One region of the Streptomyces sp. NPDC025638 genome, then DNA from elsewhere that is predicted to be linked to it. Evidence: riboswitches for the same ligand, from Rfam matches in the RefSeq annotation. Region 1 holds a riboswitch; the other holds the start of a gene.

Region 1 (4,408 bases):
GTCGCAGAACCGGTCCAGCTCGGCCAGGTCCTCGGACTCGGTCGGCTCGATCATCAGCGTGCCGGCCACCGGGAACGACATCGTCGGCGCGTGGAAGCCGTAGTCGATCAGCCGCTTGGCGACGTCGTCGACGCTCACGCCGGTCGCCTTGGTCAGCGGACGCAGGTCGATGATGCACTCGTGCGCGACCAGGCCGCCGGGGCCGGTGTAGAGCACCGGGTAGTGCGGCTCCAGACGCTTGGCGACGTAGTTGGCGCTCAGCACGGCCACCTGCGTGGCCCGCTTGAGCCCCTCGCCGCCCATGAGCCGGACGTAGGCCCACGAGATCGGCAGGATGCCGGCGGAACCCCACGGCGCCGCCGAGATCGGTCCGACGCCCGTCTCCGGGCCGGCCGCGGGCTGCATCGGGTGGTTCGGCAGGTACGGCGCAAGGTGCGCCCGTACGCCCACGGGGCCGACGCCGGGACCACCGCCGCCGTGCGGGATGCAGAAGGTCTTGTGCAGGTTGAGGTGGGAGACGTCACCGCCGAAGTGGCCGGGCTTGGCGAGACCGACCAGGGCGTTGAGGTTGGCGCCGTCCACGTAGACCTGGCCGCCCGCCTCGTGCACCTGGGCGCAGATGTCGGCGACGTGCTCCTCGAACACACCGTGGGTGGACGGGTACGTGATCATGAGCACGGCGAGCTCGTCGCGATGCTGCTCGATCTTGGCCCGCAGGTCCTCGACGTCGATCTCGCCGTCCTCGGCGGTCTTCACGACGACGACCTTCATCCCGGCCATCACGGCGCTCGCGGCGTTGGTGCCGTGCGCGGAGGACGGGATCAGACAGATGGTGCGCTGCTCGTCGCCGTTGGCACGGTGGTAGCCGCGGACGGCCAGCAGACCGGCCAGCTCGCCCTGGGAGCCGGCGTTGGGCTGCAGGGAGACCTTGTCGTAGCCGGTGACCTCGGCGAGGCGCTCCTCCAGCTCACGGATGAGCGTGAGGAACCCCTCGGCCTGCTCGGCCGGTACGAAGGGGTGCAGCTGACCGAACTCGGGCCAGGTGACCGGCTCCATCTCGGTGGTCGCGTTCAGCTTCATGGTGCAGGAGCCGAGCGGGATCATGCCGCGGTCGAGCGCGTAGTCGCGGTCGGCCAGCTTGCGCAGGTAGCGCAGCATCGCGGTCTCGGAGCGGTGCTCGCGGAAGACCGGGTGGGTGAGGTAGGCGTCGGAGCGCAGCAGCGCGCCCGGCAGGGCCTCCGCCGTCGCCGCGTCCAGCGCCTCGATGTCGCCCTCGACGCCGAACGCCGACCACACGGCGGCCAGCTGGGCCCGGTTGGTGGTCTCGTCGCAGGCGATGAAGACGTGGTCGGCGTCGGCCCGGTGGAGGTTGACGCCGTTGTCCCGGGCGGCGGCGACGATCTCGTCGGCGCGGCCGGTGACCTTGACGGTCAGCGTGTCGAAGTAGGCGCCATGGACGATCTCGACACCGCCGGCCTTGAGGCCCTCGGCGAGGATCGTGGCGTAGCGGTGGGTGCGGCGCGCGATGGCCTTGAGGCCCTCCGGCCCGTGGTAGACGGCGTACATGCCCGCCATCACCGCCAGCAGCACCTGCGCGGTGCAGATGTTGCTGGTCGCCTTCTCGCGGCGGATGTGCTGCTCACGGGTCTGCAGGGCGAGCCGGTAGGCCTTGTGGCCGTCGGCGTCGACGGAGACGCCGACGAGGCGCCCGGGCAGGCTGCGCGCGAACTTCTCGCGCACGGCCATGTAGCCCGCGTGCGGTCCGCCGAAGCCCATCGGCACGCCGAAGCGCTGGGTCGTACCGACGGCGATGTCCGCGCCGAGCTCGCCCGGCGAGACCAGCAGGGTCAGGGCGAGCAGGTCGGCGGCGACGGTGACGAGCGCGCCGAGCTCGTGTGCCTGGTCGATGACCGGCTTGATGTCCCGTACGGCACCGGAGGCACCCGGGTACTGGACGAGCACGCCGTTGATCTCGCGCTCGGCGATCTCGGCCGGGATGCCGTCGCTGAGGTCGGCGACCACGACTTCGACACCGGCCGGCTCGGCACGCGTCTCGATCACGGCGATGGTCTGCGGCAGCGCGTCCGCGTCGACCAGGAACAGGCCCTTCTTGTTCTTGCCCATGCGCCGGGACAGCGCCATCGCCTCGGCGGCGGCCGTGCCCTCGTCGAGGAGCGAGGCGCCGGAGGTCGGCAGGCCGGTGAGGTCGGCGACCATGGTCTGGAAGTTCAGCAGGGCCTCGAGGCGCCCCTGGGAGATCTCCGGCTGGTAGGGCGTGTAGGCCGTGTACCAGGCGGGGTTCTCCATGACGTTGCGCAGGATGACGGGCGGGGTGAAGGTCCCGTAGTACCCGAGTCCGATCATCGAGCCGAGCACCTGGTTGCGGTCGGCGAGCGAGCGCAGCTCGGCGAGCACCTCGGCCTCGGTCCGGGCACCCGGCAGGTCGAGCGCGTCGGCGTTCTTGATCACATCCGGCACCGCGGCGGCGGTGAGCTCGTCGAGCGAGCCGTAACCGACGTGCGCGAGCATCTTGGCCCGCGCCTCCTGGTCGGGCCCGATGTGGCGCTGTTCGAAGGGGATGCCCTGTTCGAGCTCGGTGAGCGGAATGCGCTGGGCGGTCATTGCGGAGGCCTCCTGGTCTGACGCGACCTTCGAGGGGCACCCCGGCACGGGTACCCCGACGGCCTCCCCCTCTGTCATCTCAACCTGAGAGCTTCACCGGGTCGCCCGAAGGCACCGGCTTTCACCGTCGGTGAGAGCGGAAGCCGTCGACACCCGCCCTGCTTTCCAGAGTGACCTCGTCCGTGCGGTACGTGAGCCTGAGAGATTCCGGGGAGGATTTGCTCCTTCGGCGCCTCCGGTGATGTCCGGAGGACTCTCCCGCACGGGGTCAGCAGCCGCTTGCAAGACTACCAGCGAGGTCAACGCCCGGGCCTTCGAGTGGCCGCCTCCTTGATTGTGCTCTTTTGTAGTGCTTACGGATGAGTTGCGACCATGTGGAGGGCCCGTGCAGACCGACATCGATCCGCGCAACCTGATCGGCCGCAAGGCGTTCGACCGCAATGGCACCAAGATCGGCACGATCGACGAGGTGTACCTCGACGACGCGACCGGCGTGCCGGAGTGGGCGGCCATACGCACCGGCCTGTTCTCGCGGGACGCCTTCGTGCCGCTGGAGCCCAGTGAACTGGTCGAGGGCACCCTCCACGTCCCGTTCGACCGAGCCCTCATCAAGGACGCGCCCGACTTCGGCGTCGGCCGCCATCTCTCCCCGGAGCAGGAGCTCCAGCTCTACCACCACTACGGCCTGGACGTGGCCCCACCGCCCCGCCTCCCCGACCACGACTTCGGCAACCTGGCAGGCACGGACGAGAACTGAGGCCGAACGAGTGGGGTGACCGAGGAGGCGACACGGCGGGCCTGAGCAGCCTCCGGGCCTGTCCGCGCCCGTCCCACGCTCCGGCAACCCGTCCGGGTCCCGGCGGCCGCCTCACAGCGGCGTGGTCGCGGCCCGAGGCTCGCCCGTGCTCCGCTCCGGCTCTCCCTCCCCCACTCCCTGGACCAACGGCAACGGATCCGCCGGCTCCAGGTCCGCGTCGTCGACCCGGAACGTCCGCACCCGCCCGGGCTCCGAGTCCGGCGTTTCGAAGCGCACGGTGACCCGCCCAAGACCGCTGCCCTGCACCCAGCCGTGTCCGTACTCGGTGTGCCGCACGTCATGACCGGGCGACCAGTGCCGCTCGACGGGCGCCGGGCTTTCCGGCGCGGGCTCGCCCACGCTCTCCTCCGGCGCCGCGTCGGCCCGCTCGCCCGCCGCCTGCGCGAAGAGGTCCTCCTGTGTGTAGTCGGCGAGCCCGGAGACGCCCACGCCGAGCAGCCGTACACCGCCCGTCGTGTCCACCGAGTCGAGGAGCCGCGCGGCGGCCTCCCGCACCACCGCCGGATCGTTCGTGGGCCCGCGGAGCGTCTCGGACCGGGTGAGCGTGGAGAAGTCGTACCGCCGCACCTTCAGCACGATGGTCCGCCCCGACAGCCCGGCCCCGCGCAGCCGCCGCACGCACCGCTCGGCGAGCCGCTGCACCTCAAGACCCACTCTGAGCCGGTCGTGGATGTCCACGTCGTACGTGTCCTCGACCGAGACCGACTTGGTCTCCCGCTCGGCCACCACGGGCCGCTCGTCGTGCGCCAGCGCCATGGCGTACAGCCCGTGCCCATGAGCCTTGCCCAGCAGCCGTACGAGCTCGTCCTCACCCGCCTCGGCGATCTCGTCGACCGTGGTGATCCCGGCTCTGCGGAGGTGGTCCCCCGTCGCCGGGCCGACCCCCGGCAGCGTCCGCACCGACATGGGGCCCAGCAGCGCCCGCTCGGTCCCCGGTTCGATCAGCACCAGCCCGTCCGGCTTGGCCTG
Region 2 (4,408 bases), on a different contig from region 1:
ACGCCCGTCCCGGCGAACTCCGCCGAGGCCGCGGCGAGGAAGTCGACCGGGTCGTCCTGCCAGTCGGGTTCGAAGAGGCGGACGCGGCCGCCGGTCGAGGGGCCGTCGAGTTCGGTGCGCCCCGCCCGGCACAGCTCGGCGACCGCCTCCGGCGGAAGCGGGACGCCGACCACGCCGTCCGGGTTGATCGCGAGGCCGACCTGCGGGGGCAGACCGCGGACGAACTCCACGGCGGGGGCGATGGTGTACGACATGTGGGAGCCGACGACCTGGCGGAACTGCTCCTCGGAGCTGAACACCGGGACGTACACCTGGCCCTCGATCTCCATCGTGGGCAGGTCCAGGGGACCGCTGTTCGGGCCGCCGCCGTTGGGCAGCGGGATCCATACGAAGCTGCGGCTCAGGACCTCGACGATCCGGGCGCCGGCCGACGGCACGCCGAGGGACGCCGACAGCACCTCCTCCAGCTCGTTGCCGGGCCATCCGCCGTGCGGATGGGGGTGCGCCTGTGCCGGGAAGTCCGTGGGGAAGTCCGCCGGGAAGTCCATCTGCCTACCGCCTGCTGGGAACCACTGGTATGGCTGGAAAGGCTAGCGGGTACCGGTGACCCGGTTTCACCGCGCGAAGCCGATCCGGTGCAGGACGTCCGCCGCGGCCCGGTCCAGCAGCACCGCCGAGCCGCAGCCCGGGGGCAGCTCGCCCCGCTCCACCGTGCGCAGGAGGCGGGCGGCGGCCCTGCGGTGGCGCAGGAAGGCGTAGCGGGAGACACCGCGGCCGCGCTCGCGCTGGCCCTCCAGTGCGGTGTCCGCGGTGACGTCGAGCAGCAGCAGGTGCAGGGTGCCGCCACGGCGGCGGGCCTCGCGGGCCAGCCATTCGCGCACCCATGTCTGGGCACCGCAGTCGTGCACGACGACCCCCTCGCCCGAGCGCAGGGCGCGGCGCAGCCCGGCGTAATGGGCGAGGCGGACCAGGGGGCGGTAGACCGCGTACGGCAGCAGGCGGGGCATGCGGGCGTCCCAGCGGTCACGGGTGTCCTGGGAGTCGATGCGCGCGCCCCGGACCGCACGCCTCATCAGGGTGGACTTGCCGCTGCCCGGCAGGCCGGTGATCACGACCAGGTCGCCGGGGCCGAAGAGCAGGCCGTGCGGGCTGTGGCCGGCGCGGTCGCGCAGATCGCGGACGACCGGTGCCGGGCGCTCGTCGCAGCGTCCGCGGGCCGAGGCGGTGGGCCGCTTCGGCAGGGCCATGCCCGTGGTCGTGGCGTACGCCGTGGTCCTGTTCACCGTGATCGTCCTCCCCTTGGGCTCGGAGATCCCCTGCCCGTCGAGTGTAAAGAGAAGGTAATGCCTGGTGTCTCGCGTTTTCGTGCGCGTACTGCCACAGCCCGGTTACAGAAGCCGACCTGCCGCGCGCGGGCGAGGCGTGCAATGATGTGGCCGCCAACTGCATACCGGCCGTTTGAATCCGCGCGGGAGAGTCCTCGGCAGCACTGCCGGGGCGCCGAAGGAGCAAGTCCCTCCCTTGAATCTCTCAGGCACCGTTACCGCGCGGGCGAGGCACATCTGAAAAGCGGGCCGCCGTGACGGTGGCCCCACCCAAGGTGCAAGCCGTGGTCGTCCCGGACAGGGGTGGTCATGGCGAACCTCTCAGGTTCCGATGACAGATGGGGAGGAACGACCTCGCCCTCCCCCACGCTCGAATTCGGCTCGCGCGGGGGGACCCCCATCGCCTTGGGAGACAACCGACCGATGAGCAGTACCGAACTCCGTCATACCGCGCTCGATGCGCTGCATCGCTCGCTCGGTGCGACCATGACCGACTTCGCCGGCTGGGACATGCCGCTGCGTTACGGCTCCGAGCGCGACGAGCACATCGCCGTGCGCACGAAGGCCGGACTCTTCGACCTCTCGCACATGGGCGAGATCACGGTGACCGGCGCGGAGGCGGCCAAGTTCCTGAACTTCGCGCTCGTCGGCAACATCGCCTCCGTCGGGGTGGGCCGCGCCCGCTACACCATGATCTGCCAGGCCGACGGCGGCATCCTGGACGACCTGATCGTCTACCGGCTGGGCGAGACCGAGTACATGGTCGTGGCCAACGCCTCCAACGCCCAGGTGGTCCTGGACGCACTGCTGGAACGTTCGCCCGGCTTCGACGCCGAGGTCCGCGACGATCGCGACGCCTACGCGCTGATCGCCGTCCAGGGCCCCGAGTCCCCCGGCATCCTGAAGTCGCTGACCGATGCCGACCTGGACGGCCTGAAGTACTACGCGGGCCTGCCCGGCACCGTCGCCGGTGTCCCCGCGCTGATCGCCCGTACCGGCTACACCGGCGAGGACGGCTTCGAGCTGTTCGTGAAGCCGGAGCACGCCGTCGAGCTGTGGCAGGCACTGACCAAGGCCGGCGAGGGCGTCGGTCTGGTCCCCTGTGGCCTGTCCTGCCGTGACACGCTCCGCCTGGAGGCGGGCATGCCGCTGTACGGGCACGAGCTGACGACCTCCCTCACGCCCTTCGACGCCGGACTCGGCCGGGTGGTGAAGTTCGAGAAGGAGGGCGACTTCGTGGGGCGCGAGGCGCTCACCGAGGCCGCCGCCCGCGCCGAGCAGAACCCGCCGCGCGTCCTGGTCGGCCTGGTCGCCGAGGGACGCCGGGTCCCCCGCGCGGGGTACGCGGTCGTCGCCGGCGGCGCGGTGATCGGCGAGGTCACCTCGGGTGCCCCCTCCCCCACGCTGGGCAAGCCCGTCGCGATGGCCTACGTCGACGCGGCGCACTCCGCGCCCGGCACGGCAGGCGTCGGCGTGGACATCCGCGGCAGCCACGAACCGTACGAGGTCGTGGCACTGCCCTTCTACAGGCGCCAGAAGTAGAGACTGATCACCGGGGCCCTCGCCCCGCCTGCTTGTGATGCCGGGCACATCACCCCGCTCACCTGCGGTTTCAGTACTCCCCCAGTCATCAGCACATCCCCGCGTACAGGAGAATTCAGGCCATGAGCAACCCCCAGCAGCTGCGCTACAGCAAGGAGCACGAGTGGCTGTCGGGCGCCGAGGACGGCGTCTCGACGGTCGGTATCACCGAGTTCGCGGCCAACGCGCTCGGCGATGTCGTCTACGCCCAGCTCCCCGAGGTCGGCTCCACGGTGACCGCGGGCGAGTCCTGCGGCGAGCTGGAGTCCACGAAGTCTGTCTCCGACCTGTACTCGCCGGTCACGGGTGAGGTCACGGAGGTCAACGAGGACGTCGTCAACGACCCCTCCCTGGTGAACTCGGCCCCCTTCGAGGGCGGCTGGCTGTTCAAGGTACGCGTCACGGACGAGCCGGCCGACCTGCTCTCCGCCGACGAGTACGTGGCCCACACCGCCGGCTGAGGAGTCGTAGACGTATGTCCGTCCTGAACACGCCCCTGCACGAACTCGACCCGGACGTGGCCGCCGCGGTCGACGCCGAGCTGCTGCGCCAGCAGTCCACCCTGGAGATGATCGCCTCGGAGAACTTCGCTCCGGTCGCGGTCATGGAGGCCCAGGGCTCGGTCCTCACCAACAAGTACGCCGAGGGCTACCCGGGCCGCCGCTACTACGGCGGCTGCGAGCACGTCGACGTCGCCGAGCAGATCGCCATCGACCGGGTCAAGGAGCTGTTCGGCGCCGAGTACGCCAATGTGCAGCCGCACTCGGGCGCCTCGGCCAACCAGGCCGCGCTCTTCGCGCTGGCCCGGCCCGGCGACACCATCCTCGGTCTGGACCTGGCGCACGGCGGTCATCTGACCCACGGTATGCGGCTGAACTTCTCCGGCAAGCAGTTCGACGTGGTCGCCTACCACGTGGACGAGGCCGGCCTGGTCGACATGGCCGAGGTCGAGCGGCTCGCCAAGGAGCACCGCCCGAAGGTGATCATCGCGGGCTGGTCGGCGTACCCGCGGCAGCTGGACTTCGCCGAGTTCCGCCGGATCGCCGACGAGGTCGAGGCGTATCTGTGGGTCGACATGGCGCACTTCGCCGGTCTGGTCGCCGCGGGTCTGCACCCGAACCCGGTCGAGTACGCCGATGTCGTCACCTCCACCACCCACAAGACGCTGGGCGGCCCGCGCGGCGGCATCATCCTCGCCAAGAAGGACTTCGCGAAGAAGCTGAACTCCTCCGTCTTCCCGGGCTTCCAGGGCGGTCCTCTGGAGCACGTGATCGCGGCCAAGGCGGTCTCCTTCAAGGTCGCCGCCTCGGAGGACTTCAAGGAGCGCCAGCGCCGTACGGTCGAGGGCGCACGGATCCTCGCCGAGCGGCTCACCGCGGCCGACGCCCGCGAGGCCGGGGTCAACGTCCTGACCGGCGGCACCGATGTGCATCTGATCCTGGTCGACCTGCGCGAGTCCGAGCTGGACGGTCAGCAGGCCGAGGACCGCCTCCACGAGGTCG

Evidence for each region. Region 1 has a riboswitch for glycine ahead of gcvP (aminomethyl-transferring glycine dehydrogenase). Riboswitches for the same ligand answer to the same signal wherever they lie in the genome.
Region 2: another riboswitch for glycine. It lies ahead of gcvT (glycine cleavage system aminomethyltransferase GcvT); the one in region 1 lies ahead of gcvP (aminomethyl-transferring glycine dehydrogenase).

The regions. Positions count from the first base shown of each region.
Region 1 is NZ_JBVHLX010000004.1:648,722-653,129, forward strand. Features, by position in the region: gene gcvP (aminomethyl-transferring glycine dehydrogenase) at 1-2,622, opposite strand, end outside; glycine riboswitch at 2,798-2,893, opposite strand; gene ACZ4EG_RS13980 (PRC-barrel domain-containing protein) at 3,008-3,379, shown strand; gene ACZ4EG_RS13985 (DNA polymerase IV) at 3,491-4,408, opposite strand, start outside.
Region 2 is NZ_JBVHLX010000021.1:59,560-63,967, reverse strand. Features, by position in the region: gene ACZ4EG_RS39020 (enhanced serine sensitivity protein SseB) at 1-548, opposite strand, end outside; gene ACZ4EG_RS39015 (AAA family ATPase) at 615-1,283, opposite strand; glycine riboswitch at 1,460-1,556, shown strand; glycine riboswitch at 1,557-1,673, shown strand; gene gcvT (glycine cleavage system aminomethyltransferase GcvT) at 1,749-2,867, shown strand; gene gcvH (glycine cleavage system protein GcvH) at 2,990-3,367, shown strand; gene glyA (serine hydroxymethyltransferase) at 3,382-4,408, shown strand, end outside.